Pseudosulfitobacter sp. DSM 107133: one gene and its partner. The protein of the gene in region 1 interacts with the protein of each later gene in a pairwise test. Links are inferred from orthologs where the notes say so. Each region holds a gene or a part of one and is shown on either strand. Other genes may lie near its edges. The genes, in order: DSM107133_RS08500 and mrdA.

Region 1 (15,217 bases):
GAAAGCGGCGCGATCTATTTCGCCATGAACGGCAAGTTCTATGGCCCCGTCGGGCCCAATGGGGCGGTCACGTCGAACCTGCCGCTGGAAATTGCCGGCCTGCAGGAAACCTATCTGCCTGTCGATGTGTCCACCGACTCGGGCCTTGTGCGCTATGCCGAAGCCACGTCAACCGCTGCGGCCACAGTCATTCCCGACTGATCTCCTCCAGACAAATGATCGCAGACGCAGGATCAGCTTGCGCCTGACGGTTGCGCAGATCGCACCCAGCGCTTAGGTCTGTCGTTGAACCGAAAGCCGAAAGAGGCGCGACATGTCGCTCAATCACATCCGTCCGTGGCGCAATATCTACCGCCGTGAAAGCCGTCAGATCATGGTGGGCAACGTGCCCGTAGGGGGCGGTGCGCCGATCACCGTGCAAACCATGACCAACACGCTGACCACCGATGTGGCCGGCACGCTGGCCCAGATCGAAGCCGCGGCCGAGGCGGGGGCCGACATTGTGCGGGTCTCTGTCCCCGACGAAGACAGCGCGCGGGCGATGAAGGAGATTTGCGCCAGCTCCCCGGTGCCGATCGTGGCTGACATCCATTTCCACTACAAACGCGGCATCGAGGCCGCCGAGGCCGGTGCCGCCTGCCTGCGCATCAATCCGGGCAACATCGGCTCCGAGGCGCGGGTCAAGGAAGTCATCCGCGCCGCGCGTGACAACAACTGTTCGATCCGCATCGGCGTGAACGCGGGCAGTCTGGAAAAGCACCTGCTGGACAAATACGGCGAGCCGACCCCCGACGCGATGGTCGAATCCGGTCTGGATCACATCAAGATCCTGCAAGACAACGATTTTCACGAGTTCAAGATCAGCTGCAAAGCCTCTGACGTGTTCATGGCCGCCGCCGCCTATCAGAAACTGGCCGAGGCCACCGATGCCCCCATCCACCTTGGCATCACCGAGGCAGGCGGGCTGACATCCGGCACGATCAAATCGGCCATCGGCATGGGCAACCTGTTGTGGATGGGCATTGGCGACACGATCCGCGTCAGCCTGTCCGCCGATCCGGTCGAAGAGGTCAAGGTTGGCTATGAAATCCTGAAATCACTGGGCCTGCGCCACCGCGGCGTCAACATCATCAGCTGCCCCAGCTGCGCGCGTCAGGGCTTTGACGTGATCAAGACCGTCGAAACGCTCGAAGACCGCCTGTCCCACATCAAAATCCCGATGAGCCTCAGCATCATCGGCTGCGTGGTCAATGGCCCCGGCGAGGCGCTGATGACCGATGTGGGCTTTACCGGCGGCGGCAACGGGGCAGGGATGGTCTATCTGGCGGGCAAGCAGTCCCACAAGCAATCCAACGCGGACATGATCGAACACATCGTTGAACAGGTCGAGAAAAAGGCCGAAGAACTGGCCGCCCAAGAGGCGATTTCAGGCAAAGCTGCCGAATAACCCCGCTTCTTTTGGCCTGAAATATCCCGGGGGAGCGCCAAAGGCGCGGGGGCAGCGCCCCCGCCTTTTATGAAAACCTGGGCAGCGCCCCCGCCTTTCAAGAAAACCTGGGCAGCGCCCCCGAACCTTGTGTCAATTCAGACCGTTACCCGCGTTTTTCGTCGACCATCTGCATCATCTGGTCATAGGGCAGATAGCCGCGCAGCATCTCGTCGTGCATCACGAAGGTTGGCGTGCCGGTGATCTGCAACCGCTGTGCCAGCGCGCGGGTGTCAGCAATGCGCGTTGTCACTTCGTCGGCGTCCATACCCGCAACAATCTTGTCCGCATCAAAGCCCAGCGTATTCGCCAAACGGCTCATGACCGGCACACTCAGATCGCCGTTCATGGTCATCAGCGCATCGTTCAGCGCGTGATAGGCGTCCGGGCCTTCGACCATCAGCGTCGAGATGGCAAAGCGCGACGCCAACAGCGACTGCTCGCCCAGAATCGGGAATTCCTTGACGATCAGGCGGATGTTGCCGTCGGTTTCCAGAAGCTTGGCCACTTCGCCATGGGCGCGTTTGCAGTAACCGCATTTGTAATCCAGGAATTCCACCAGCGTGATGTCGCCATCGGGGTTGCCGCCGACAAAGGAATAGCCGTCGTCAAAGATCGCAGCGGCATTGTCCGACACCATGGACAGGTCGGCTTGTTCCTGTGCTGCGGCCTGTTGTTGTTCCAGAAGGTTGACCGCTTCCATGATCACCTGCGGGTTCTCCAGCAGATAGGCGCGCACTTCCTCGCCAAAGGCCTGACGTTCTGTCTCTGTCATGGCCGAGACATCAAAGGCAGCCGCCGGCATGGCAAACGTGACAGTGGCCGCAGCGGCGGCAAGAAGGCGGTGGATCGTCATGGATTATCTCCGTTTTTTGCGTTTTTCGGCGCGTTCACTGGCAATCAACACATCCTGTGCCCGTTGCCAAGGCCCCGATCCCGTGGCCAGCAGACCGCTGGCGCGTTTGGCGTGAATTCCGGCGTCTTCCATCCGGCCCGACAGGGCATATCGTTCCGCGGTGACCAGTGCAGCCATGCCGTTCTGGCCCGATTTTGCATAGGCCACAGACAGATCACGCAGCATTGTGCCGTCACGAAAATCAATCGTGCGCGCCTGTTCCAGTGTTGTGCGGGCCGACGCGATATTGCCGGTGGCCAGCAGGGCGCGGCCATAACCCGCCAGCACCAGCGCATCGCGTGGCGCCAGTTTAACCGCACGGCCATAGGCCGCCACCGCGCCTTGAAACTGGCGGGCATCCATCAGAATGTCGCCTTTGGCTGCGTGGAAAAACGGATCGCTGGGGCGCACGGCGATGGCCTTGTCGATGGCGCGCAGCGCCTGTTTGGTGCGTGACTGGCGCGATTCCGCGACAGCCTCGCGCAAAAATCCCACGTCTTTATAGCCACTGTCGCCAATGCGTTTCAGCGTCCATTTGGGCGCGCGGGTGTGGGCGCTGATCTTGCCTTTGACGCGGGCAAACCAATAGGCCGATGTCGGGTTGGGGACGACCGCAGTGCCATAGGCCGCCACATAGGCTTCCATCGCGCGCAACCTGTCGCGCGACAGCGGGTGCGAGCGCACATAGGGGTCCTGACGTCTTTCGGCCAGCGCATCCTGACCGCGAAACAGCTGCATCACTTCCAGAAACCCGCGCGGGTCCGCTCCGGCAGCACGCAGGAAGCGCACACCGGACTGGTCGGCCGAGGCTTCTTCGGCCCGTGTGTGTTTCAGGAAGGCCCGCTGCGCTGCCGATTGGGTGCCGATGGCCAGCCCGGTAGCGGCCTGACTGTTGCCCGACGCCGCCGCGACAGCAGCCAGTGCAAGGCCCAGTCCGGCCAGGGTGCGCGCGTTGCCCATATTGGTCATCCGGCGGGTGATATGTCCGTTGGCGATATGGGCGGCTTCATGGGCCAGAACGGCCTGTAGCATGTCGGCAGAGGTGGCGCGGTTGATCAGCCCGTGATTGAGAAAAATAACGTCGTTGCTGACCACAAAAGCGTTCAGCCCGCCATCATTGACCACCAGGATCTTGACCTGCGCGGGGCTTAACCCCGCCGCGCGCAGCACGGGGGCGGCCAGTTGCGTCAGCCCGTATTCCACATCCGCATCGCGCAGCAGCTCGATGGCACGCGCGGGCTGCGCCAGCAGCATAGCCAGCGACAGGACAATTGCCCCCATTGACGACAGGGGCAAACCCCTATGAAACACATGCAAAGCCGACATTCGCGCAGCATAGGAGACAAATGATGAAAACCTCAAGACGCAGCGCCGTCGATCCCTTTATCGTGATGGACGTCATGGAGGCCGCACGCGCCGCCGAAGATTCAGGTCGTCACATCATTCATATGGAGGTGGGCCAGCCCGGCACCGGCGCGCCGCGCGGGGCCACCGATGCACTGGCGCGTGCGATGAACGAGGGGCCTTTGGGCTATACCGTGGCGCTGGGGCTGCCCGCGCTGCGTGCGCGTATCGCGCAGATGTATGGCGAATGGTACAACGTCGATCTGGACCCGTCGCGGGTGGTGGTCACCTCGGGCTCGTCGGGCGGGTTTATTCTGGCCTTCACGGCGCTGTTTGACACCGGTGATCGTGTGGCGATTGGCGCACCGGGCTATCCCAGCTATCGCCAGATCCTGCGGGCGCTGGATTTGCAAGCGGTCGATCTGCCCGCAGCGCCCGAGAATCGCTATCAGCCGGTGCCGGCGGATTTTGCCGATATGGATATTGCGGGGCTGATGGTGGCCTCGCCTGCCAATCCGACGGGCACGATGCTGGACCATGCCGCCATGGGCGCGCTGATCGACGCCACCCATGCCAAGGGCGCGTCGTTTATCAGTGACGAAATCTATCACGGCATCGAATACGAGGCCAAGGCCGTGACCGCGCTTGAGCTGACGAACGAGGCCTATGTCATCAACTCTTTCTCGAAATACTTTTCGATGACCGGCTGGCGCGTCGGCTGGATGGTGGTGCCCGAGGATCATGTGCGCGTGGTCGAACGGCTGGCGCAAAACATGTTCATCTGCGCGCCCCACGCCGCACAGGTCGCGGCACTTGCCGCAATGGATTGCGAGGACGAATTGCAGGCCAATCTGGATGTCTACCGTACCAACCGCGCGCTGATGCTGGAAGGGTTGCCAGCGGCAGGCTTTACCAAAATAGCACCACCCGACGGGGCGTTCTATGTCTATGCGGATGTGTCCGAGCTGACGGATGACAGCCGTGCCTTTGCCGCCGAAATTCTGGAACGGGCAGGGGTTGCCGTGACCCCGGGGCTGGATTTCGACCCGCTGCGCGGTCGCCATACGCTGCGCTTTTCCTATGCGCGCAGCGCGGCGGACATTGCTGAAGGGCTGGCGCGGCTCAAGGCGTTCATGGACGCGCGGTAAACTCTGGTGCCGGCGTGGCGGCTGCGATATTGTTTCGTGAAATAAGAAACGGGCGGTAGAGACAGGCAATATGCGATATGTGATCCTGCTGATTTGTGCGCTGGTGCTGGCGGGTGCGCCGCGCGCCGGGGCGCAAGAGCTGACCGGTCTGGCCCGTGTCGACCCGGCACGCAGCCGTATTTCCGATGGCTGGCTGGGCAAGACCAAGCTGGTTATCGGCCTGAGCCAGGGCGTGCCGTTCCGCGTGTTCCATCTGGACGGGCCCAAACGTCTGGTGATTGATTTCCGCGAGGCGGACTGGGCCGGAGTTTCCGCCGATTCCCTGCTGCCCAAAGCGGGCAAGGTCACCGCAGTGCGCTTTGGCCCTTTCCGTCCGGGCTGGTCGCGGCTGGTGCTGGATCTGGCCGAACCTTTGTTGCCTTCGAATATCGGTATGAAAGTGAACGACAGTACCGGCGCGGCCACGCTTGAGGTTGATCTGGTCGCTGCCAAACCCGAAGCCTTTGCCGCGGGGGCAGGCGCTCCTCTGGACGCCGAATGGGCGACGCAGGCCGCGCAGATCCCGCCGGAACCCAAATCAGACGACAGCTTTGTCGTGGTGATTGATCCCGGTCATGGTGGCGTTGATCCCGGAGCGGTACGCGACGGGGTCAAAGAAAAAGACCTGATGCTGAAAGTTGCGCAAGCCCTGGCCGAGGCCCTGCGGCGCAGCGGGCAGGCCGAGGTTGTGCTGACGCGCACCGATGATCGTTTCGTGTCGCTGCCGGGGCGGGTTGATATGGCCCATGCAGCGGGTGCCGATCTGTTCATCTCGCTGCACGCAGATGCATTGAGCGAGGGCGGGGCCAGTGGCGCCACCGTATATACGCTGGCCGATGACGCCAGTGATGCGGCCACCGCGCAACTGGCCGCCCAGCACAACCGCGCCGATATTCTGGCCGGTGCCGACCTGAGCGGGTCTGACGATCAGGTAACCGGCGTGTTGCTGGATCTGGCGCGTCAGGAAACCGCACCGCGCTCTGAACAGGCCGCCGCAGCCTTGATTGCAGCGATGAAGGCCTCCGGCGGGCCGATGAATTCGCACCCCTCGCGGCAGGCGGGCTTTTCGGTGCTGACCAGCGCCGATGTTCCGTCGTTGCTGATCGAGATCGGTTTTCTCAGCTCGAAGCGCGATCTTGCCAACCTGCGTGATCCGGTCTGGCGCGCGGTGATGGCCTCGGCAATCGCCGATGGCATTCTCGCGTGGCGCGCCAGCGATCTGTCACAGCGCCCGCTGGTGCGCCAATAGATCTTTGACCTCGCCATAGGGTCAGGACCCATTAATCCTGCACCGTCAGTTCGACAGATTCTTCCGCTGACAAGCAGCATCTGCGCAGAAATAGTGGTTCTATTTCAAACAGATGCGCCGCCTCCTCTCGGGACATTGCTGCGCAATGCCCTGCCGGGCAATGGGCTGCGGGAAAATCCGTCGAACCCGTCACGCCGAAGGCGTGCCAATATTATTAAGCGCTCCTACGGAGCGACGGGCGGCGATTTCACTTCATTTCAGTGGCTTGGGACGCTTGCAAATAGAACCTACCACTGCCCGGCAGTGCATTTGCATGGCAAATGTCACGAGAGGGGATTGGCTGCACGACCCAAACCACTGAAATTTCGTGAAATTGCCGCTGACGGCGCAGGATTAATGGGTCCTGACCCTAAGCCCTTGGCGTAAGCGTAAATATGCCATTTCCACACCCAGACGTGTTTTGACCCGATGCGGGGCGTGCCCTATAACACCGCCCTGAGCAGATTTCATAAAGGACGCCCGCGTGTTCCGATTCATCCTGTCGTTCTTCGGCGGTATCTTTACAGCCCTGACCATGGGCCTGTTGGCCATTGCCCTGAGCATCGGGGCGATTTTCTATATTTATGGCCGCGATCTGCCCAGCCACGAAAGCCTGGCCCAGTATACGCCGCCCACCATCAGCCGCATTTACAGCGGTCAGGGCCAGATTATCGACGAATTTGCCCAGGAACGGCGGTTGTTTGCCCCTGCGGATACGATTCCCGATCTGGTGAAACAGGCGTTCATCAGCGCCGAAGACAAGAATTTCTACACCCACGACGGCTATGACCTGCGCGGCATCGCGGCGGCCGCCATTGACGCGGTGCGCTCGCGCGGGCGCGATGTGCGCGGGGCATCGACGATCACCCAGCAGGTGATGAAGAACTTCTTGCTGTCGGGCGACCGTCAGTTGGAACGCAAAATCAAGGAAATCATCCTTGCCAGCCGCATCGAAGAGACCCTGTCCAAGGAAAAGATTCTTGAACTGTATCTGAACGAGATCTTTCTGGGCCAGAACAGCTATGGCGTAGCGGCGGCCAGCCAGACCTATTTCAACAAGACATTGGGCGAACTGGCCCCGCATGAAGCGGCGTTTCTGGCCGCACTGCCCAAGGCGCCGTCCGACTTTCACCCCGTGCGCCGAAAGGACCGCCTGTTGGCGCGGCGCAACTATGTGCTGAAAGAGATGCACGACAATGGCTATCTGACCACAGAGGTCTACGAATCCGAACGCGCGCAGCCATTGCGCTCGGTCCAGAACGGCGACTTTGAAAGCTTCAAGGACGAACTGCCGCCCCGTGACTACTTTACCGATGAAATCCGCCGTCAGCTGTCTGAAAACTTTGGCGAGGGCGAGTTTTTCTCGGGCGGTCTGACCGTGCGGGCGACGATTGACCAGGAAATGCAGCCGATCGCGGCCAAATCCCTGCGCATCGAGCTGGAAAACTATGACCGCAGCCGCAGCACATGGCGCGGCACCGGCAAGAAAATCGACCCCGAAATTGCCACCGGCGACGCATGGGAAGAGGCGCTGAACGCCGTTCCCGTGGCCCGCGATATCGACCTGAACGGCCAGTGGTATCCGGCTGTCGTGCGCGAGGTTGGCGACCAAAGTCTGGTGCTGGGCATCGAAGGCAATGGTATTGGCGAAGTGCCGCGTTCGGACATCAAATGGATCAAGGGCGATTTTGCCGCAAACTTCAAAGTGGGCGATGTGGTCCATGTGCGCCAGCGTGACGGCGCGTGGTCCCTGCGGCAGGTGCCTGCGGTACAAGGCGGATTTGTCGCGATGGACGTCAACACCGGCCGCGTGATCGCCATGCAGGGCGGGTTCAGCTATCAGAACTCGGTGTTCAACCGTGCCACACAGGCCAAGCGCCAGCCCGGTTCGTCGTTCAAACCCTTCGTTTATGCGGCTGCGCTGGACAGCGGCTATACCCCTGCCACGATCATTGTCGACGCCCCGATCGAGATCAACACGCCCCAGGGCATGTGGCGGCCCAAGAACGCGTCGAACCAGTATTACGGCCCGACACCCATGCGCACCGGCATTGAACGCTCGCGGAACCTGATGACCATCCGTCTGGCCCAAGAGGTCGGCATGGACACGGTTGCGGATTATGCCGAACGTTTCGGCGTCTATGACAAGGGTGAGATGGGCAAGTTTCTGGCCAACTCTCTGGGCTCGCAGGAAACCACGCTGTACCAGATGGTGTCGGCCTATGCGATGTTCGCCAATGGCGGCGAGCGGGTGAAACCCACCTTGGTCGACCGCGTACAAGACCGCTATGGCAAGACCGTCTATCGTCATGACGAACGCCAGTGTACCGATTGCAAACTGGCCAGCCTTGACCCGGGCTTTGGCCCGCGCATCACGTCCAACCGCGAACGGGTGATGGACCCGATCACCGCCTACCAGCTGACCTCGATGATGCGCGGTGTGGTGCAACGTGGCACGGCGGCGCGCACGGTGAACCTGCCGGTGCCCACGGCAGGCAAGACCGGCACCACCAACGACAGCAAGGACGTTTGGTTCGTGGGCTTTACCAGCAATATCGTGGCGGGCTGCTATATCGGCTTTGACACCCCGCGCAACATGGGGCGCGGTGCGTCGGGCGGGGGCATGTGCGGGCCGGTGTTCCAGCGGTTCATGCTGGAAGCCACCAAGAAATACGGCGGCGGCGATTTCTCAATTCCGCCGGGGGGCCACTTTATCAAGATCGACCGCTTTACCGGCGCGCGGCTCAGCGATGACGCCTCGGGCGAGAATGTCGTGGCCGAATATTTCCGCGATGGCGAAGAACCGTTGTTTGGCCTGATGTTTGATGGCGGCTTTGCCATGGGGGGCGACCTGCCGCTGGTCGAAGAGGTCGGGCGCGCCACGGGCCGTCAGGTCACCACCTCGACCGGCAAGAAAGCGACCGTTGGGCCAAAGGCCAACTTTGGCACGCTCAGCTCGGGCGGGCTGTACTAAAACCGGCACCGGACTGGCCGCGTCGTCACCCGACGGCTTGCCGCCCGTCCGGTGCTGGTTTACACCCCCATTTCAACACCATCCTAAGGATATGAGCCGATGCGCGCCGAGGCCCAGAACACCGTTGCCGAGATCGAAAAGTCGTTAGAGCTGCTGGGGCAGCGTCTGGGCGTGGAAACCGCGCAATTCCGGCTGGAAGAATTCAACGCCCGTGTTGAAGACCCGAACCTGTGGGACGATCCAGAAGCCGCGCAAAAGCTGATGCGCGACCGCCAGTCGCTGGTGGATGCCATCGACACCTATGAGGGGATCAAACAGGATCTGGCCGACAATATCGAGCTGATCGAACTGGGCGAGATGGAAGAAGACGAAGAGGTTATCAGCGATGCCGAAGCTGCCCTGAAGGCGCTGGCGGTCAAATCCGCGCAAAAAGAGCTTGAGGCGCTGCTGGACGGCGAGGCCGACAGCAATGACACTTTCCTCGAGATCAACTCGGGCGCGGGCGGCACCGAAAGCTGTGACTGGGCGTCGATGCTGGCGCGCATGTATGTCCGCTGGGCCGAGAAAAAGGGGTACAAGGTCGAACTGAACGCCGAAAGCGCGGGGGAAGAGGCGGGGATCAAATCTGCCACCTACAAGATCACCGGACACAACGCCTATGGCTGGCTGAAATCGGAAAGCGGCGTACACCGGCTGGTGCGCATCTCGCCCTTTGACTCGGCGGCCAAGCGGCACACGTCGTTTACCTCGGTCAAGGTCTATCCGGTGGTTGATGACAACATCGAGATCGAAGTGAACCCGTCAGACATCCGCATCGACACATACCGGTCCTCCGGTGCGGGCGGCCAGCACGTCAACACCACCGACTCGGCTGTGCGGATCACCCACCATCCTACCGGCATCGTCGTGACGTCATCGGAAAAATCCCAACACCAGAACCGCGACATTGCCATGAAGGCGCTGAAATCGCGGCTGTACCAGATGGAGTTGGACAAACGTTCGGCGCTGGTCAACGAGGTGCACGAAAGCGCCGGCGATGCGGGCTGGGGCAACCAGATCCGTTCTTACGTCCTGCAACCCTATCAAATGGTCAAAGACCTGCGCACCAACTACGAGACCTCGGACACCAAGGGTGTGCTGGACGGTGATCTGGACGGTCTGATGGGCGCGACACTGGCGCTGAACGTCAGCGGCAAGAGCCGGTCCGAGGCAAAGGGCTAAGTATAGAAATCTGCTTCAGGCGGGTTCATTCCGCTTGAACCTGCCCAAGGCTGCGGCAAAGCTGCGGCCATGACTGATGACATCCTTTTCCAAGGCGCTTTGGCGCAATCGGCTGCCCTGACCAAGGGCACCCTGAGTGCAACCGATCTGATGCAGGCAACCTTGGCGCGTATCGACGCTGTGAACGGGGCGGTAAACGCCATCGTGTCGTTGCGCGACACCGATGCGCTGATGGCCGAGGCCCGCGCCGCCGATGCCGCACCGCGCAGCGGTTGGCTGCACGGCATGCCCATTGCCATCAAGGATCTGGCCAATGCGGCCGGGCTGCCCACGTCGATGGGCTCGCCTTTGTTTGCGGGGCAGGTGGCGGCCAAAGACGATATCATGGTGGCACGCCTGCGCGCGGCGGGGGCAATTGTGATTGGCAAGACCAACACGCCCGAGTTCGGCCTTGGGTCGCACACCATCAATCCGGTGCACGGGCCCACGCACAACCCCTATGTGCACGGACGTTCGGCGGGGGGATCCTCTGGCGGGGCGGCGGCGGCGCTGGCTTGCGGGATGATGTCTGTGGCCGACGGGTCGGACATGATGGGATCGCTGCGCAATCCGGCAGGATGGAACAACGTCTATGGCATGCGCCCCACCTGGGGGCTGGTGCCGTCGGAACCCGAAGGCGACAGTTTTCTGCACCAACTGGCCACCAACGGCCCGATGGCGCGCAATCCTTCCGATCTGGCGGCCTTGCTGGACACCATGGCCGGAAGCGACCCGCGCCAGCCCCACGGGGTCGATCAGACCCCCGCGCTGCCGCAGATCGCTGGCGGAATGCAGGGCGTGCGCATCGGCTGGCTGGGCGACTGGGGCGGTGCGTTGCCTATGGAGCTGGGTATTCTGGATATCTCTCAGGCAGCCCTGAAGCAGATGGAGGGCCTGGGCGCGCAAGTGACCGATCAGGCCCCGCTGTTCGATGCCGAAGCGATGTGGGACAGCTGGATCACCCTGCGGTCATGGCAGGTGGGCGCGGGGCTGGCGCCGCTCTATGCCGATCCGGCCAGGCAGGAGCACCTGAAAGACACCGCGCGCTGGGAAATCGGACGTGGCATTGCGTTGACGGCAATGCAGGTTCATGCTGCCAGCGTGGTGCGCAGCAACTGGTTTAAGGCCGCCGCAAAAGTCTTTGATACTTATGATATTCTGGCGCTTCCATCGGCGCAGGTTTGGCCCTTTGATGGCACCTGGGATTACCCGCGCGAGATCGCGGGCGTGCAGATGGACACCTATCACCGCTGGATGCAGGTGGTGGTGCCCGCGTCGCTGCTGGGGCTGCCGGTGGTCAACGTGCCCGTGGGCTTTGGCGGGCCGGATGACGCGCCTGCGGGGCTGCAACTGATCGGCAAACGCGGGGCCGATGCGGCGCTGCTGCGGGTGGCGCAGGCCTGGCACGAAGCAACCGACTGGCCAAACGCGCGGCGGGTCCGGAATTTGAAAACGAGACCAGAAGAATGACAATTCAATTGTGGTTTGCCTTTGCGATGGCCTGTGCGGTTTTGACATTCATCCCGGGGACCAGTGTTCTTTTGGCTATCAGCCAGCCACTGACCAAGGGCCGCAGTGCAGCGCCTATGGACATTCGGCGGTGACGCACGTCAGATTTGCGCGATGTTGCATCGGCACCGTGAGGTTTTTGATACCGTTCGAAGCCAAAGCCGCTTGCCTGATGCAATTGCGCGCGCCTATAGCAATTGCCAACTTATACTAAATCGGGAAAAACCATCATGTTTTCAGTCCTTCTTATCGGTCTCGTTGCCGCCATCCATCTGTACATCGTCTATCTTGAAATGTTTCTGTGGGACAAACCGGCGGGTCGTAAGGTGTTCGGAACGACACAGGAATTTGCAAAGGCCTCCAAGGCGTTGGCGGCCAACCAGGGTTTGTATAACGGCTTTCTGGCTGCAGGTTTGATCTTTGGCCTGTTCCTTGGTGACCAAGGCGGGGTCTTTACCGTCTTTTTTCTGTGCTGTGTCATCATTGCGGGCATTTTCGGGGCGGCAACGGCGAACCTCAGAATCCTGTTTGTACAGGCGCTTCCTGCGGTTGTTGCTTTGGTCGCGGTATTGGCAGGCCTCTAAACTGCGCTTGCTGGCTCGCGCCCCTGTGCGGCCAGCCGTGCGCGCAACGCTGCGATTTGCGGGGCGTTCTGTTCCAGGGCAAAAACATAGGCCTGCGTTAGAAAGAAACAGGCCGCATCAACATCCTGTGTGCTGTCGGCGGCCTGTGTATACAGCATCACCAGCGCCGCATGGTCACCCACTGCATGCGCTGCCAGAAGCTGCGCGTTCAGATCGCTCATTCTGCGGCCATCCGCCCCGCGCGATGCGCGTTCAGCCGTCCGGCGACCCACGCGTGAAACAGATGCGTCGGCCCGTCCATGGCCGGCGAAAACCGCCCGCCGTCGAAATCCGGCGCATGGCGGCCGCGTTGCATCCCTTCGACAACAAAGATGTCTTCCTCGAAGACCAGTTTCCACTGTTCGGTATTGCGCGCGCGCAGGGCCGGGTCGGTGTCGGGGGCTGCATAGTAGATGTGCACGTTTTCGACGGTCTTTTCCGTGCTTTCCGGCACCAGAATGATTGCAAACGTATGATCGCGGTGCACGCCCAGCAGCACGTTGGGGTAGGCAGTGATATATTCGGCGGCGGTGTCCCATTTGGCGCTGAGACCTTCGAAATCGGGGAACGACTGGCCATCGGTGCCGGTCATCTGCCGGTACACCAAGGTGCCCTGACCCGAAAACAGATCCGGCGCTTCGATGTGGTAATGATCCTCAAGCCGTGAATAGCTGTTCAGGCCGGGGTGCACCCACGGCAAGTGATAACTTTCGCAGTAATTTTCCACCGCCAGCTTCCAGTTGCAGTTCAGCGCCAGCTGGAATCGGCTGTCGGCCCCGCCGTGGTGCAGCGGTTTGTCAAACTCGGCCCAGCGGGCCAGCAGGGCGGCGTTGTGCTCCTCGAACGGCGCCGCATCGCCTGACAGGTTGATCCAGATCACGTCCATCCACTGATGGCTGCGCACTTCGATCAGGCCCAGCAAGGCGCGGTCGATGCCTGCGTGTGTGTTGCGCCCCGGGCCGCCCACATGGGGGGTGCTGACCAGCTTGCCGTCGGTGCTGTAACACCAGCTGTGATAGGGGCAGCGAATGGCGCCTTCGATCTTGCGCGCGGCATCGACCAATATCATGCCACGGTGGCGGCAGATGTTCTGGAAGACCCGCACCCGCGCCGCACGGTCGCGCACGATCAGCAGGGGAATGCCCAGAAAGGTCAGCGGCACCGCATCGCCTATCTCGGGCACATCCGCCCCCACGGCCAGACCGGACCAGCCAGCGGACAGAACGGCGGTGCGTTCTTCGTCAAAGACAGCCGGGTCGATGTAATGGGCGTTTGGCAGGCCGTTGGCCTGATCCAATGGGCGGCGGACCGCTTGCAGGTCGGTGTGGGACATCGGGCAGTCTCCCTTGATCTGATGCTTCGGGCATAGGCTGCACTGCCCGTGCCTGTCAGCGCATCAGCGACAGAGGTTTTCTGCGGGCGACATGGGCCGTCTTATTGGAACGGCGTGTCCGGGCGCAGCAGCCGCAGGTGGAAGGGCAGCAGATCATCCCGATCGCAAAAGCCGGTGGTGCGCGCAACGCTGCGCGCCTGCCGCCAGTCTGTGCCCAGATGTTCATAGACGATACGTTCGATACGCGCGCTGGTGACAGTCTCGCGAATGGTGCGGGCCACATAGCCGACCCAAAAGTTGTTTTCGAACGATGCTTCGCGCGCCAGATAGTTGAACGAACCGGTCACCGCGCCCCTGCGCGAAACCAACGCGGCAATACCGTCATCCTGTCGCACCACAAGCCCGCGAAATTCGCGCGATTTGCTGTCATGGGGCAGGCCCTGTTGGGCCAAAGCGATACGCGGTTCAAACCCGCGCAGGAAAGTCGCGTCGTTTTTGCGCGTAACATGGACCAGACCCACGACAAACTGGTCTGGATGAATAAAGCTGCGGCGCGAAAACCGATAGAAGCCGCTGGGAAACTGGATCTCTGTCACAGTGGCAGATTGCCTGCCAAAGAAGTCGTGCAAATAGGGGTCTGACAGCAACTGGCCTTCGCGGCTGATTTCGTCCACGGGTTCCAGCAGAATTCGGGCGTCGACATTGAAAAAGGTACAGATACGCGCCAGAATATCGGGGCGGGGAAAGCTTTCGCCGGACAGATAGCGGTTGAATTGTGTGCGATTGACGCCCAGCCGGCGCGACAGTTCCGAAATCGACGGGTATGGACGTGCCAGAATGCGCAGATTGGCCCCGAACATGTCGCGCAGTTCGGACGGGGAACGTTTGCCGCCAGTCATGACGGGTGCCTTTTGCCTGCGTGCGTTGCGACAGCAGTGTTGTCTCGAAGTAATTCCATAGAATGAGCTGTAGTACTTTGGCGTCAGGGTTGATGCGACTTAGCAGCTCTATGATGAATAGTCTGCCACAAAAAGCAAGACTGGTTGTGTGCACAACATATGTTATAGCTGACGAAAGGAGCCTAAGCAGAAGCTGGGAGACAAAAGTGTTTGGGGTTGTGTTGTGGTATGACGCTGTGGATCGCAAAATGGTGATCCTGAGCGAAAGCCAGGATGACCCGTTGTTCATCTATGTTGGCAGTTCCGCGCTGTGTTCAGCAGACTGCTTTGACGCAGGCGATTTGGTGCGTTTCAACGTCGATATCGTCAATAACCGGCGTCAGGCTTGCAATATCACGGTTTTGAACAGACGGGCACAT
Region 2 (15,170 bases), 1.3 Mb from region 1 along the record:
ATGCTGCCGTCCTGATCCACCAGAATGTCCAGTATCGCGTCCAGTTCGGGGTAATCGGGCAGGCTGTCGCTGTCTTTCTGGTCGTCGCGCAGTTCGGCGCTGGGGGGTTTGGTGATGATCCGCTGTGGGATCACCTGCCCCGCATTGCCCATCATCCAGTCGCGGTGGTTGGCGTTGCGCCATGCGCAGGTGGTGAACACGCGCGTCTTGTACATATCCTTGATCGGATTGTACCCACCGGCCATGTCGCCATAGATCGTGGCATAGCCGACCGCGACCTCGGATTTGTTACCAGTCGTCAGCAACATTTCCCCGAACTTGTTGCTCATCGCCATCAGCAAAAGGCCGCGCAGGCGCGACTGGATGTTTTCCTCGGTCAGGCCGGGCTCCATGCCCGCAAACAGTGGCGCAAGCGTGTTGGTGATCGCGGCACGCCCTTCGGCGATGGGGACATAGTCATAGTGGCAGCCCAGCGCCTTGGCGCAACTTTCGGCGTCTTCCAGACTGTCCGGGCTGGTGTATTCCGACGGCAACATCACGCAGCGCACGTTTTCGGGGCCGATGGCATCGGCGGCGATGGTCGCCACCAGCGCGCTGTCGACGCCACCCGACATGCCCAGCAACACCTTTTTGAATCCCGTCTTGGCCATGTAATCGCGCAGCGAGCGCACCATGATGTGATAGTCCTGCTCCCACTCGTCCGGCTGCGGGGCAATCTCGCCCTCGACCACGCGCCAGCCGTCAGGGCCGCGTTCCAGATCGACATGGGCGATGGTTTCGGCCAGCACCGGCAACCGCATGGCCAGCTTGCCACCGGGGTTCAGCGCAAAGGATGCGCCGTCGAACACCTGATCGTCCTGACCGCCCACCATGTTCAGATAGATCAACGGCAGGCCGGTCTCGACCACGCGGGCAACCATATGGTTCAGCCGCGTTTCCATCTTGTCGCGGTAATAGGGCGATCCGTTCGGCACCAGCAGAAATTCCGCGCCGGTCTCTTGCAGGGTCTCGGCCACATCCTCGTGCCATGCATCTTCGCAGATCGGACTGCCGACACGGGCGTTGCCCACGCTATAGGGGCCGCCCAGGGGACCTGCATCAAAGATGCGCACCTCGTCAAAGACGGTCTCGTTCGGCAGGTGATGTTTCAGCACGCGGCTGACAATGCGCCCGCCACGACAGATCAGATAGGCGTTGAACAGTTCGGTGCCTTCGACCCAGGGGCCGCCGATGGCCAGCGTCGGCCCGTCAGCGCAGTCAACCGCCAGCGCCTTGACCGCCTCGATCGCTGCAATGTGAAACGCGGGCTTCATCACCAGATCCTGCGCGTTGTAGCCGGTGATGAACATTTCGGGCAGGGCCACCAGATCGGCACCTGCGTCGCGGCCTGCCTCCCATGCCGCGCGGGCCTTGGCCGCGTTGCCGTCGATGTCACCGACAGTGGGGTTCATCTGTCCCAGGGTGATGCGAAAAGTGTCGGCCATGCCTGCGCTCCGAAAATTGCTCATTGCCCCTATACGGTCTGGCCGCCCGGCGTGAAAGACCCCCGCAGGCAATTCGCGGCAACCACGCGCTTGTGTTGCCCTGAATGGCGGCAAAGCCATTGCGACCCCCTCGCGGTTTCTTTACCCTTTGGCAACGATCCACGGGGGCCACCCCTTCATCGCCAAAGGTGCCAAATGTCCACACGCAGCCTGTTCTTTTGCCTCGCCCTGCTTCCTGCCATTGCCCATGCGCAGGACAGTCAGGTGCTGACCAAGCAATATGACGACGGTGGCATTTACGAAGGCACGTTCAAAAACGGCCTGCAAAACGGCACCGGCACCTATCGGTTGCCCAACGGCTATGAATACACCGGCACCTGGGTCGACGGCGAAATCAAGGGCGAGGGCGTGGCGCGCTTTCCCAACGGGTCTGTCTACGAGGGCAATTTTGAAAAGGGCAAACCCGAAGGTTTCGGCAAGATCACCTTTTCTGATGGCGGCACCTATGAAGGCGACTGGCAAGCCGGCGCAATCATGGGTCAGGGTGTGGCGCTGTATGCCAACGGCGTGCGCTACGAGGGCGCGTTCCGCAATGCCAAACACCACGGCAAAGGCGTGATGCAAAGCCCCGGTGGCTATGAATACAAAGGCGACTGGGTTGATGGCGTCAAACAGGGTGTGGGCACCATCACCTACCCCGACGGCGCGGTTTATGACGGCGAGATTGCCAACGGCGAACGTGACGGCACCGGCACGCTGACCATGCCCGACGGGCTGGTCTATGCAGGCAAATGGGTCAACGGCCAGATCGACGGCAATGGCAAACTGACCCAACCCAACGGCGACATCTACGAAGGCGACCTTGTCGCCGGACGCCGCGAGGGCAAGGGGCGCGTGACCTATGCCAATGGCGATGTCTACGAAGGCGATTTCAAGGACGACCGCCGCGACGGCACCGGCACCTTTATCGGCAACGACGGCTACACCTATATCGGCAACTGGGTCGCGGGCCAGATCGAGGGCAAGGGCCGCGTGACCTACCCTGACGGCTCGGTCTACGAAGGCGACTTCCGCGACGATCTGGCCGATGGCACCGGCAAGATCACCTATGCCGACGGCGCGACCTACGAGGGTGGCTGGACCGCGGGCGTCATCGAAGGGCAAGGCAAGGCGGTCTATCCCAACGGTGTCGTCTACGAAGGCGGTTTCAAGAATGCCAAGAATGACGGTCAAGGCGTTATGACCTATGCCGATGGCTACCGTTACGAAGGCGGCTGGCAGGACGGGCAACGCCACGGCGCGGGCAAGGCCACCTACCCCGATGGCACCGTCTATGAGGGCAACTTTGAAAACGGCCAGCGCCACGGCACCGGCAAAATCGTGATGTCGGACGGGTTTACCTATGAAGGCGAATGGGTGCGCGGCGAGATCAGCGGCACCGGCACAGCGACATATGTGAACGGCGATGTGTACGAAGGCACCTTCCGCGCGGGCAAACGTCAGGGCAACGGCACCATGCGCTATGCCACCGGCGAGGAAGCCTCGGGCGATTGGGACAACGGCGCGCTGAAGCCGGAAGGTTAGGGTCCAGACCCTATGCTATGCCGAAACGGCACGCTGCACAGGCGGGTCCGTCTTCTTTGGTTCAGAAAATCCCCGCCGGAGGCACCGCGCCGCGCGCCAGCGTGGTGCAAATAATAATTCTGCCCCCTTTTCATTCATTCGCAGGCCTGTATAAGATTTCTCCATGATACAGGTCGCACATATCCCTACTGCCCGCGCTTCGCGTGCGATCCTGCGTGACCTACTGATCCTAATTCGCCTCTGAGCGTGCCATTCGGCGCGCCCGCTCAGAGGGGAGTGCCGCGCGCCACTGGCTTTTAGGACAATAAAGAGATCTCACATGACCCAAGAACAAGACCGCGTTGTCATTTTTGACACGACCCTCCGCGACGGTGAACAATCGCCCGGGGCCACCATGACCCACGCCGAGAAGCTGGAAATTGCCGGCCTGCTCGATGAAATGGGCGTCGACATCATCGAAGCAGGCTTTCCCATCGCATCAGAGGGCGACTTTGCCGCCGTTTCCGAGATTGCGAAGAACGCGAAAAACTCGGTGATCTGCGGCCTTGCCCGCGCGCAGCTGCCCGACATCGACCGCTGCTGGGAGGCCGTAAAACACGCGGCCCGCCCGCGCATTCACACCTTTATCGGCACCTCGCCATTGCACCGCGCGATCCCCAACCTGACCATGGACGAAATGGCCGAACGTATCGACCAGACCGTCAGCCACGCGCGCAACCTGTGCGACAACGTGCAATGGTCACCCATGGATGCCACCCGCACCGAGGCGGATTATCTTTGCCGCGTCGTGGAAATCGCGATCAAAGCGGGGGCGACCACGATCAACATCCCCGACACGGTCGGCTATACCGCCCCGCGTGAAAGTGCGGCGTTGATCCGTATGTTGCTGGAACGTGTTCCCGGCGCCGACGAGATCATCTTTGCCACCCATTGCCACAACGATCTGGGCATGGCGACCGCCAACAGCCTGGCCGCTGTCGAGGCCGGCGCGCGCCAGATCGAATGCACCATCAACGGGCTTGGCGAACGCGCGGGCAACACCGCGCTTGAAGAGGTCGTGATGGCCTTGCGGGTGCGCAACGACATCATGCCGTTCCAGACCGGCGTGGACAGCACCAAGCTGATGAACATCTCGCGCCGTGTTGCGACTGTTTCCGGTTTCCCCGTGCAGTTCAACAAGGCCATCGTCGGCAAGAACGCCTTTGCCCACGAAAGCGGCATCCATCAGGACGGCATGTTGAAGAACGCCGAAACCTTCGAGATCATGCGCCCCGAGGATGTGGGCCTGACCGAGACCAACATCGTGATGGGCAAACACTCGGGCCGCGCGGCGCTGCGTTCGAAACTGGAAGACCTCGGGTATGAGTTGGGCGACAACCAGCTGAAGGACGTGTTCGTTCGCTTCAAGGAACTGGCCGACCGCAAAAAGGAAATCTACGAAGACGACCTTATTGCGTTGATGCGCACCACGACCGATCCCGAAGAGGACCGGATCAAGCTGGTGTCGATGCGTGTCATCTGCGGCACCGAGGGCCCGCAGCAGGCCGACATGACGCTGGACGTCGACGGCGTTGAGCACAAGACCAGCCAGACGGGCGACGGCCCTGTGGATGCATCGTTCAACTGCATCAAGGCACTGGTTGCGCACACAGCACGCTTGCAACTGTATCAGGTGCACGCCGTGACCGAAGGCACCGACGCGCAGGCCACTGTTTCTGTGCGGCTTGAGGAAGACGGGCGGATTGTGACCGGTCAGTCAGCCGATACAGACACGGTCGTGGCATCGGTTCGCGCCTATGTCCATGCGTTGAACCGTTTGCTGGTGCGCCGCGAAAAGGGCGGGACTGACAAGCGCGAAATCAACTACAAAGACGTGAGTTGAGCCACACGCAGTTCGTGAAACATGAAAAAGGGGCAGAGGGATCATCCTGTGCTCCTTTTTTCGTGGCCGATGCGCTGAATACCCTGCCTGCCCACGCAAAAGCGGCCGGATGTCTCCACCCGGCCGCTTCAGTCGTTCATGCTTTGTCAGCGCAGATCAGAAGCTGGTCAGACCTGCAACCGAACCTGTCGCGCTGCTGATCACGTTGCCCAATGTGCGACGCGAAGAGGTGCGGCGGCCCAATTCATAGTTCACGCCAAAACTGACCTGGTCGATGTTCGGTGCGCCGTCGATGTTGATGCGGCCCAAAGCCAGCTCGACATTCGCGCCTTCGACGAACTCATATTGGCCTCCAACGGTAACCGATGTGCCGTCTGTACCGGCCAGATCGAAATAGGACACCGAACCGATGGCCGAGAACCCGTTGCCAAAGCTGTAGCCGCCGGCAACCGAGACCAGGTCCAGACCGTCTGTCGAGATCACGTCGGCCTGCACGTTGTAGATGTCCATGTCATAGTCGGCGAAGCCTGCGAACAGTGTTTCACCTTCGATGCGGATGATATCCAGACCGACGGTGCCGGTCGGCGCAACGTCCCACGACCCGAACAGGGTGTAGACAGTGTCGTTCAGATCGGACGACTCGCCAATTGCGGCGCCCAGTGCATAGGTGCCCATATCGTAATAAGCGAAAACCGATGTCAGGCTGGTGTCCGAACCGGCAAGATCCAGCGAGCTGTAATCCAGGCCCAACGACACGCCATTGTTCAGGCGGTATTCTGCGGCAAGCGAGCCATAGTCCAGATCGGTGCCTTCGAGATCGAAGTGCGCCGCCTCGCCCGAGAACGTCCATGCGTTGGCTGTGTACTCAATGCCGACACCCAGAACGGTCAGGTCGGCAGCGCCGGCGCCGTCCGCGTCCAGGCGGTGTTGTTTGATGAATGCGTTGCCGTAGGTCAGTTCACCAGCGGCGGCGACAGATGCCGTTGCGCAGATTGCTGTGGCGATGATTGCGGTGCGGAACATGATGTACCTTCGTTTCTTGTTTGCTACTCGGAAGGTCGGAATACGCCTTTGGTCCGCCGCCGACAGGGTGAACCGCAGGTTGTCCAAAATGTACCGCCGGCTTGTGACCTTCACGCCACAAGCCATAAGGCGCTGTACAATCAGCGCCAAGCTTAACGATTATTTATCAATGGCTTGACTGTCTGCCGCTGTCAGTAGGGGTCTTTCGCCTCCCTATTTTCGCTCAGCGACTCTTGTGACCGCAGCACGATGCGCTCAACGGCGTCGGCCAGATGTACTTCGGCGATGTGGTCATCGCCTGCCGCGACCCGGATCTTGTGCGCTTCCATCAGAACGGCGGCATGGCTGGACCCGCGCGGAGGGATGAATTTGTAGCAGGCCAGTTCGATCAGCAACCCGCAGGGGTCTTTGAAATAGATCGAATCCATGAACCCGCGGTCCTTGACGCCCGAATTGCCGATGCCGCGCGCCTTGAGCCGGTCAGGCACCTGCCCGAATGTGGCGCGGTCCACTTCGAACGCCAGATGGTGTACACAGCCCACTTCCATCGGCGTGCGACGGTTGTCGGCCTTGCGGGCGTCGTTGGTAAAGACTGTTATCAGCCGCCCGTCTCCGGGATCGAAATACAAATGCCCCTGATCGGGATCGTCCAGATTGGGCTGATCGAAAATGAACGGCATACCCAACACACCCTCCCAGAAATCAATCGTGGTCTGCCGGTCGGCACCGGTCAAGGTTATGTGATGAACACCCAGAACCTGAAGTTTGCGCATGATTATTCTCCCTTTTTCATCGCGGAACTTAGCACGCGCAGCCCTGTGCGCCATATCCTGTTGGCCGGAGTACGTTTTTGCGATCTGCGCCCAAAGGCTGCGCATCTATCAAGCTGCGCGGGAACCCGCGTAACCAAGACCCAATCGGCCCTTTCGTCTGGCGCGACACATCCCTATAAGTCGAGCGCCCGCAGCAATCATGACTCGCGGGCCAAAACGTATTGACGAAGGGTACGCGCATGTCGTGGTTTGGAAATTTGGGTGGTCTGTTTTCTTCGGATATGGCCATTGATCTCGGAACGGCTAACACTCTGATATACGTAAAAGGCAAGGGCGTCGTTCTGTCCGAGCCTTCGGTTGTGGCCTATCATATCAAGGATGGCGTCAAGAAAGTGCTCGCCGTGGGTGAAGATGCCAAGCTGATGCTGGGCCGGACGCCCGGCAGCATCGAGGCGATCCGCCCGATGCGCGAAGGCGTGATTGCCGACTTTGACACCGCCGAAGAGATGATCAAACATTTCATCCGCAAGGTGCACAAACGATCGACATTTTCCAAACCCAAGATCATCGTCTGCGTGCCCCATGGCGCGACCCCCGTTGAAAAACGCGCAATCCGCCAGTCGGTTCTGTCCGCAGGCGCCCGCCGCGCCGGGCTGATTGCCGAACCGATTGCGGCGGCCATTGGTGCCGGGATGCCCATCACCGACCCGACCGGCAACATGGTCGTGGACATCGGCGGCGGCACAACCGAAGTTGCCGTTCTGTCGCTGGGTGACATTGTTTATGCCCGCTCGGTCCGTGTCGGTGGCGACCGCATGGACGAGGCGATCATCAGCTATCTGCGCCGCCAGCAAAACCTGCTGGTCGGTGAAACCACTGCCGAACGCATCAAGACATCCATCGGCACCGCCCGTATGCCCGACGACGGGCGCGGCACCTCGATGCAAATCCGTGGCCGCGACCTGTTGAACGGTGTGCCCAAGGAAATCGAAGTGACCCAGGCGCAAATCGCCGAAGCGCTGGCCGAACCCGTGCAGCAGATCTGCGAAGCGGTGATGACCGCGCTGGAAACCACGCCGCCCGATCTGGCGGCGGACATTGTCGACCGTGGCGTGATGCTGACAGGCGGCGGGGCGCTGCTGGGTGATCTGGATCTGGCCCTGCGCGAACAGACCGGTCTGGCGGTGTCGATTGCCGACGAATCGCTGAACTGCGTGGCCTTGGGCACCGGCAAGGCGCTGGAGTTCGAAAAGCAGCTGCGTCACGCCATCGACTACGACAGCTAAGCCTTGGGCCCCTTTGCAAAAAGGGGCCATTTGCGGCACAGTCGATGCATACCTTCGCCGCGCCGATCAAACCGCAGGTGAGATTTTACGTTGGCCAAAGACCGTTCCTCATCATCTGATTATGTCGCTCCGATCCGGCGGCTGCTGACGGCTGTTCTGGTTCTGGCGCTGATTGCCACCTTTGTCGTCTGGCGCATCGACAGCCCGCGCGTCGAACGGTTCCGCGCGCAGGTCACGGACCGGATCGTGCCGAATTTCGACTGGGCGATGGCCCCCGTCACCGGCACCATCAATCTGGTGCGCAACTTCCGCAGCTATCAGCGTATCGCGGAACAAAACGCCGAACTGCGCCGCGAGCTGCGCAAGATGCAGGCGTGGAAAGAGGCCGCCGTTCAGCTGGAACAAGAGAACGCGCGGCTGCTGGACCTGAACAACGTGCGGCTGGACCCGCGTTTGACGGTGATTTCCGGCATGGTCCTGGCAGACAGCGGATCGCCTTTTCGCCAATCCGTGTTGCTGAACGTGGGCGCACGCGACGGGCTGGTTGACGGCTGGGCCACAATGGATGGCATCGGCCTTGTCGGGCGTATTTCAGGCGTGGCCGAGAACACGGCGCGGGTGATCCTGTTAACAGATGCCTCAAGCCGCATTCCCGCGACGATCCAGCCGTCGGGACAGCGTGCCATTGTGGCCGGCGACAACAGCCCCAACCCGCCGGTGGATTTTCTGGAAAACCCCGATCTGGTGCGCCCCGGTGACCGTGTGTTTAGCTCGGGCGATGGCGGTGTGTTTCCGGCGGGCCTGCTGATCGGCGAGATAGCCAAAGACCCCGGCGGGCGCTTGCGCGTGCGTCTGGCGGCCGATTACGAGCGGCTCGAATTCCTGCGGGTGCTGCGCCACTATGGCAACGAACCGGTCAGCGACACAGCCCGGATCATAACCCCGGAGCAGGCTACAGGGGCGGTGAATGAGTGAACAGTCACAACCCCGTCTGTGGCTGATGCGTGCCGCTTTTTGCGGGCTGGTGCTGCTGATTCTTTTCTTTCAACTGCTGCCGTTGCAAACCCAGCCGGGACAATGGGCGCCGCCCGACCTGTTGATGGGCTTTGCCTTTGCCTGGTCGGTGCGCCGGCCCGAATATGTGCCCGCCCTGATGTTGGCCGCGCTGCTGTTGCTGGCGGATCTGCTTTTGCAGCGCCCTCCCGGCCTGTATGCTGCGCTGGTGCTGTTGGCTTGCGAAAACCTCAAGGGTCGTGCCCGTGCCTTGCGCGCGTCGACGCTTGTTGCCGAATTGTTGACCGTGGCCATGTTGATGGTCGGGGTCGCTGTGGCGTATCGTCTGGTTCACAAAGTGATGTTGATTGACACAGCACCGATGGGCCTGTCGCTTTTGCAACTGGGGCTGACCATCCTGAGCTATCCCTTGGTGGTGCTGGTCACCCACAGCATCATGCGGGTCCGCAAAACCGGACCGGGCGATCTGGAAACGACAAGAGGCCGCATATGAAACGCACACGCGCCGAGGCCGAAGCCGGCAACCGCACGATTTCGCGCCGCGCCGCCGTTCTGGGCGGCATGCAACTGGCCTTTGTCGGCGGGTTGGCCGCGCGGATGAACTTTTTGCAGGTCGACCAGGCCGATCAGTTCCGGCTGCTGGCCGAAGACAACCGCATCAAGGACAGCCTGATTCCCCCTGCCCGTGGCGAAGTGTTTGATCGCAACGGCGTGCAACTGGCCAAGAATGTCCCGTCCTACCGCATCGTCGTCAAACGCGAGGACATCGGCGATGTCGACGCCGCGCTCGAACGGCTGTCCCGCGTGGTCAAGCTGGATCCTGACGAGCTGGAACGCGCGATGATCGAGATGAAACGCTCGGCCCCGTTCCATCCGATTACCATTGCCGAAAACGTGTCTTGGGAGGATATCAGCCGCGTCAGCGTCAATGCCCCTGCCCTGCCCGGCGTCACACCCGAAGTCGGGCTCAGCCGCATTTACCCGCTGGGTTCGGACTTTGCCCATGTGCTGGGCTATGTCGGACCGGTCAGCGACTATGACCTTGAACAGATCGAAGCGCCCGACCAATTGCTGCTGATTCCACGCTTTCAGATCGGCAAGGTCGGAGTCGAAGCCAAGCAAGAGGAACGTCTGCGCGGCAAGGCCGGCGTGAAACGTGAAGAGGTCAACGCCACGGGCCGCGTCATGCGCGAACTGGACCGCCGCGAGGGGCGACCGGGGGCAGATATTCAGCTGACCATCGACGCAAATCTGCAAAACTACGTTCAGGCCCGGCTGGGCGAAGAAAGCGCCAGCGCGGTGGTGATCGATTGCGAGACCGGCGATCTGGTGGCCATCGCCTCGTCGCCGTCGTTCGACCCCAACCTGTTCGTGCGCGGCATTTCCGTGGCCAATTACAAGGAACTGACTGAAAACCTTCACCGTCCGCTGGCGTCAAAATCAGTGCAGGGGGTTTATCCTCCGGGGTCAACGTTCAAAATGATGACGGCGCTGGCTGCATTGGAAGAGGGCATGGCCCAGCCTGACGAGACGGTCTATTGCCCCGGCTATCTGGAAGTGGCCGATCGTCGCTTTCACTGCTGGAAGCGGGGCGGGCACGGCTATGTCGATCTGCAAAACAGTCTGAAACAGTCCTGCGATGTCTATTATTACGATCTGGCCCTGAAGGTCGGGATCGAGAAGATTTCGGCCATGGCACAACGCTTTGGTCTTGGGGTGCGTCATGATGTGCCGATGTCGGCCATTTCGCAGGGCCTGACGCCGACAAAGGACTGGAAGCGGCGCGTCCACGGCCAGGACTGGGTGATTGGCGACACGGTCAACGCCTCGATCGGTCAGGGCTATATGCTGGCGTCACCGCTGCAACTGGCGGTCATGACCGCCCGTATTGCAACAGGCCGCACTGTGACGCCCCGTCTAGTGAAGTCGGTGGACGGCATCGAAGAGCCGTCAGGCGCCGGTGAAAGCATGGGATTGAACGAAAACAACCTGCGCAAGATGCGCCGCGCGATGTACGATGTGGTGAACGACCGGCGCGGCACGGGCTATGGCAGCCGGATCATCACCGAAGGCATGCGCATGGCAGGCAAAAGCGGCACCAGCCAGGTTCGCAACATCACCGCCGCCGAACGCGCACGCGGTGTTGTCAACAACAACGACCTGCCGTGGGAGCGGCGCGACCATGCGCTGTTCGTAAGCTTTGCCCCCTTCGAAAACCCCAAATATGCCGTCTCCGTCATCGTCGAACATGGCGGTGGCGGGTCGTCCGCTGCGGCGCCGATTGTACGCGATATCACCTTGCAGGCTCTCTATGGCGGTGAGCCGCCGCTTGATGCCTATCCAACCAAAGACCGGGGCCGGATCAAGACCCAGCAAGAGCACCTGCGCAGCGTGCGTCCCCTGGCCGATCTGGGTGGCTCAGATCAGGCATGAGCTATCTTGAATACTCCGTCAAATCCGTCCCCTCGGGATTTCGCAAAATCCTGTATCTGAACTGGCCGCTGACGATCCTGCTGTCGTCCGTCGCCGGTGTCGGCTTTCTGATGCTTTATTCGGTGGCGGGTGGCTCTTATACGCCATGGGCCGAGCCGCAGATGGAACGCTTTGGTGTGGGTCTGGTCCTGATGGTGCTGGTCGGGATGGTGCCGATCTGGTTCTGGCGTTCGGTGTCATCGGTGGCCTATGGCATTTCTGTGATGCTTCTGGTTGCGGTCGAATTGTTCGGGTCTGTCGGGATGGGGGCGCAACGCTGGATTGATCTGGGCTTTATGCGCTTGCAGCCGTCCGAGCTGATGAAGGTCACGCTGGTGATGTTTCTGGCGGCCTATTACGACTGGCTGCCCCCGGCCAAGAAGTCGCGCCCCGTCTGGGTGCTGATACCGGTGGTGATGATATCGATCCCCACGGCACTGGTGCTGGGCCAGCCCGACCTGGGCACCGCCATCCTGTTGCTGGCGGCGGGTGGCGGCCTGATGTTTCTCGCCGGTGTCCACTGGGCCTATTTCGCGGCTGTTCTGGCGGCCGGAATCGGGCTGATTGCCGCTGTGTTCCAGTCGCGCGGCACGCCCTGGCAGTTGATCAAGGATTACCAGTACCGCCGGATCGACACGTTTCTTGATCCCTCCTCGGACCCGCTGGGCGCCGGATATCACATCACACAGTCCAAAATCGCACTGGGATCGGGTGGCTGGACCGGGCGCGGGTTCATGCAGGGCACGCAATCGCGGCTGAACTTCCTTCCCGAAAAACACACCGACTTTATCTTTACCACGCTGGCTGAAGAGTTCGGCTTTGTCGGCGGGTTTTCCCTGCTGGTGCTCTATGCGCTGATCATCTTTTTCTGCGTCGTATCAGCCATCAACAACCGCGACCGGTTTTCGTCGCTGCTGATCCTGGGACTGGCGCTGAACTTTTTCCTCTTTTTCTCGGTGAATATGTCGATGGTCATGGGATTGGCGCCCGTTGTGGGTGTGCCTTTGCCGCTGGTCAGCTATGGTGGCTCGGCAATGCTTGTGCTCATGCTCGCCTTCGGCTTTGTTCAAAGCGCCCATATCCACCGACCAAGGTAATCTATGATCAACGTACTTTTCGCCGCCCAGCCTGACGGTTGGGACAGCTATGAAACCCCGCTGAAACAGGCCATTGCCAATGCGGGTGTCACGGCATTTCTGGCCAGGGATATTCCGCCCGAAGACGTAGATTACATCGTCTATGCGCCCAGCTCTCCCTTGCAGGACTTTACCCCCTACACGCGGGCCAAGGCGGTGCTGAACCTGTGGGCGGGGGTGGAAAAGATCGTGGGCAATCCGACGCTGAACATTCCGCTGACGCGGATGGTCGACAGCGGGTTGAGCCAGGGCATGTGCGAATGGGTCACCGGCCACACCCTGCGTCACCATCTGGGCATGGACGCGCATATCAACTGCGCGCCCGGGCACTGGGTCAACGTGGCCCCGCCGCTGGCATGGGACCGCAAGGTGACGGTGCTGGGGCTGGGCGAACTGGGCACGGCCTGTGCGCAGATGCTGTCACAGATCGGCTTTGACGTCACCGGCTGGTCGCGCAGTGCCAAGGACATTGACGGCATCCGCTGCCTTTCGGGCGATGCGGGTCTGACACAGGCGCTGACGGGGGCGGAGATCGTCGTGCTGCTGTTGCCCGACACCCCCGCGACCGAAAACACGCTGAACGCCGACACGCTGGCGCTGCTGGCGCAGGGTGCGTGTATCATCAACCCTGGACGCGGTCCCCTGATCGACGACGACGCATTGCTGGCGGCACTGGATTCGGGCCAGATCGGCCATGCGACGCTGGACGTGTTCCGCATCGAACCGCTGCCCGAAGCACACCCTTATTGGCACCACCCGCGCGTGACCGTAACGCCGCATGTGGCGGCAGAAACGCGGGCAAAATATTCGGCCCTGACAGTCGCTGAAAACATCCGGCGCGGCGAAGCGGGCGAGCCGCTGCTGCATCTGGTGGATCGCACGGCAGGGTACTGACCCGCCGCGTTCAGTCGCTTGCCGCGCCATCCGCAAAGCGCTGCAACAGGCGTTGTCTGATCTCTGACGGCTCGGCGCCTATCGCCTGCATCACCTGATCCAGCTGGCCGCGTGCGCCGTGCAGCTGGTCCAGCAGCGACATGATGATCACCAGCGCATCCTCGTTCACCTCGAAATCATCCGTCAGCTCGCACAGCAGGGTGATCCGGCGAATGTCCAGGGTGCGGTAGCGTGGCCCGTCAGGGGTGCTGACCGGGGTCACGATGCTGAGCCGCTCAAAATGGCTGAGGCGCTCGGCCGTCAGCGAGGTGACGCTTTCGATCACCTGCGCGCGGGCGTAGACATGTTTCATGCTGTCTCCTTTCCTGCGCGCGGGTCATAGGGGTGATCTGCCCGCCAGTTTTCCATGAAAGTTTTCAGGGCGGCATCAATCTTGGGCGGGCTGACAATGCGCAGCGTGATCCGTTGGTCACCCTTGCCCGCGCGACCTTTGATGCCGCGCCCTTTCAACCTCAGAACCTGCCCCGAGCTGGCACCGGCCGGCACACTGACCTTGACCGTTCCCGACACCGTGCGCACCGGCACCTTGCCGCCCAGAATGGCCTCGTCAATTGTAATGGGCAACGTGACGACAATATCATCTCCGTCACGCTCGAAAGCGGGGTCCGGGATCACGTCCAGCGTGATAAAAGCATCCCCTGGCTGACCGGCTCCGTAGCCGGGCGCACCCTTGCCGCGCAATCTCAAAATCTGGCCGTCACGCGCGCCTTCGGGAATCGTGACTTCGAGCGCGCCGCCATCCGGCAAGGTGATCCGGGTCTTGGTGCCCAGCACGGCATCCAGAAACGGCACACCCAGACGATACTGTCTGTCTTGCCCCGGCACATCACCGGGCGCACCACGTCCTGCGCCGCGATTGCGGGCAAAGTTGGCAAAGAAATCATTCGGGGCGAAACCGCCCTGAAACGGGTTGCCTCCGGCAGCGGTGCGGCGTTGGGTATAGGGATTTTCCGGCCTGCGCGCATCGTCACGATAAAAGCCGCGCGGCGCGTGTTCCGCACCGGATGCGTCGATTTCTCCGGCGTCAAAACGGCGGCGCTGTTCGGGGTCTTTCAACAGATCATAGGCGCGCCCCGCCGCCTTGAACCGCGCCTCGGCCCTTGGGTCATCGGGGTTCAGATCAGGATGGTCCGTGCGCGCGATCTTGCGATAGGCTTTCTTGATTTCGTCGGCAGTGGCCGTTTTGGTCAGACCAAGCGCGGCATAAGGATCTTGTGACATTATCTTCTCCGCATTTGCTTAGGGTCCGGACCCATTAATCTTACGTCGTCAGCGGCCAACCGATGCCGCCGCCCCGAAAGAGCGGCGGCATAGCGCATCACGCCGCCAGACCGCGTCCTTTCAGCAAGGCCTCGACCCCCGGCAAACGCCCTCGAAACGCGGTGTACAGTTCGGCTGCGTCGCGGCTGCCACCTGTGCTTAGGATATTGTCCTCCAGCGCTTTCGCCACCTCTTTGTCGAATGCCCCGCCCGCCTCTTCAAAGGCGGCGAAAGCATCGGCGTCCATCACTTCGGACCACATGTAGCTGTAATAGCCCGACGAATAGCCATCGCCCGAAAAC

What was found.
Region 2: the proteins of DSM107133_RS08500 (region 1) and mrdA interact in binary tests that used the Escherichia coli proteins (3 or more experiments, as listed by UniProt). The link is inferred for Pseudosulfitobacter sp. DSM 107133 from one-to-one orthologs.

The regions. Positions count from the first base shown.
Region 1 is NZ_CP085154.1:1,724,100-1,739,316, forward strand. What follows is about bases 6,383-9,429. They hold DSM107133_RS08500 (penicillin-binding protein 1A), read left to right. Parts: upstream 6,383-6,684; coding sequence 6,685-9,174; downstream 9,175-9,429. Other genes in these bases: prfB (peptide chain release factor 2), read left to right, coding at 9,274-9,429. Outside these bases: DSM107133_RS08470 (RodZ domain-containing protein), read left to right, coding at 1-201; ispG (flavodoxin-dependent (E)-4-hydroxy-3-methylbut-2-enyl-diphosphate synthase), read left to right, coding at 314-1,447; DSM107133_RS08480 (DsbA family protein), read right to left, coding at 1,593-2,342; DSM107133_RS08485 (M48 family metalloprotease), read right to left, coding at 2,346-3,662; DSM107133_RS08490 (aminotransferase class I/II-fold pyridoxal phosphate-dependent enzyme), read left to right, coding at 3,731-4,873; DSM107133_RS08495 (N-acetylmuramoyl-L-alanine amidase), read left to right, coding at 4,944-6,161; more of prfB, read left to right, coding at 9,430-10,395; DSM107133_RS08510 (amidase), read left to right, coding at 10,465-11,904; DSM107133_RS08515 (DUF1304 domain-containing protein), read left to right, coding at 12,174-12,527; DSM107133_RS08520 (hypothetical protein), read right to left, coding at 12,524-12,748; DSM107133_RS08525 (aromatic ring-hydroxylating dioxygenase subunit alpha), read right to left, coding at 12,745-13,899; DSM107133_RS08530 (helix-turn-helix transcriptional regulator), read right to left, coding at 14,001-14,798; DSM107133_RS08535 (hypothetical protein), read left to right, coding at 15,047-15,217. UniProt on the Escherichia coli protein: Cell wall formation. Synthesis of cross-linked peptidoglycan from the lipid intermediates.
Region 2 is NZ_CP085154.1:430,683-445,852, reverse strand. Bases 9,008-12,007 are described here. They hold mrdA (penicillin-binding protein 2), read left to right. Parts: upstream 9,008-9,535; coding sequence 9,536-11,479; downstream 11,480-12,007. Other genes in these bases: rodA (rod shape-determining protein RodA), read left to right, coding at 11,476-12,007; DSM107133_RS02100 (rod shape-determining protein MreD), read left to right, coding at 9,008-9,539. Also shown: DSM107133_RS02135 (NAD+ synthase), read right to left, coding at 1-1,484; DSM107133_RS02130 (2-isopropylmalate synthase), read left to right, coding at 1,680-3,068; DSM107133_RS02125 (2-isopropylmalate synthase), read left to right, coding at 3,388-4,950; DSM107133_RS02120 (2-isopropylmalate synthase), read right to left, coding at 5,107-5,973; DSM107133_RS02115 (VOC family protein), read right to left, coding at 6,165-6,746; DSM107133_RS02110 (rod shape-determining protein), read left to right, coding at 6,986-8,032; rod shape-determining protein MreC, read left to right, coding at 8,123-9,007; more of DSM107133_RS02100, read left to right, coding at 9,000-9,007; more of rodA, read left to right, coding at 12,008-12,615; DSM107133_RS02085 (glyoxylate/hydroxypyruvate reductase A), read left to right, coding at 12,619-13,548; DSM107133_RS02080 (hypothetical protein), read right to left, coding at 13,559-13,900; DSM107133_RS02075 (DnaJ C-terminal domain-containing protein), read right to left, coding at 13,897-14,829; DSM107133_RS02070 (M3 family metallopeptidase), read right to left, coding at 14,927-15,170. UniProt on the Escherichia coli protein: Catalyzes cross-linking of the peptidoglycan cell wall. Responsible for the determination of the rod shape of the cell. Is probably required for lateral peptidoglycan synthesis and maintenance of the correct diameter during lateral and centripetal growth.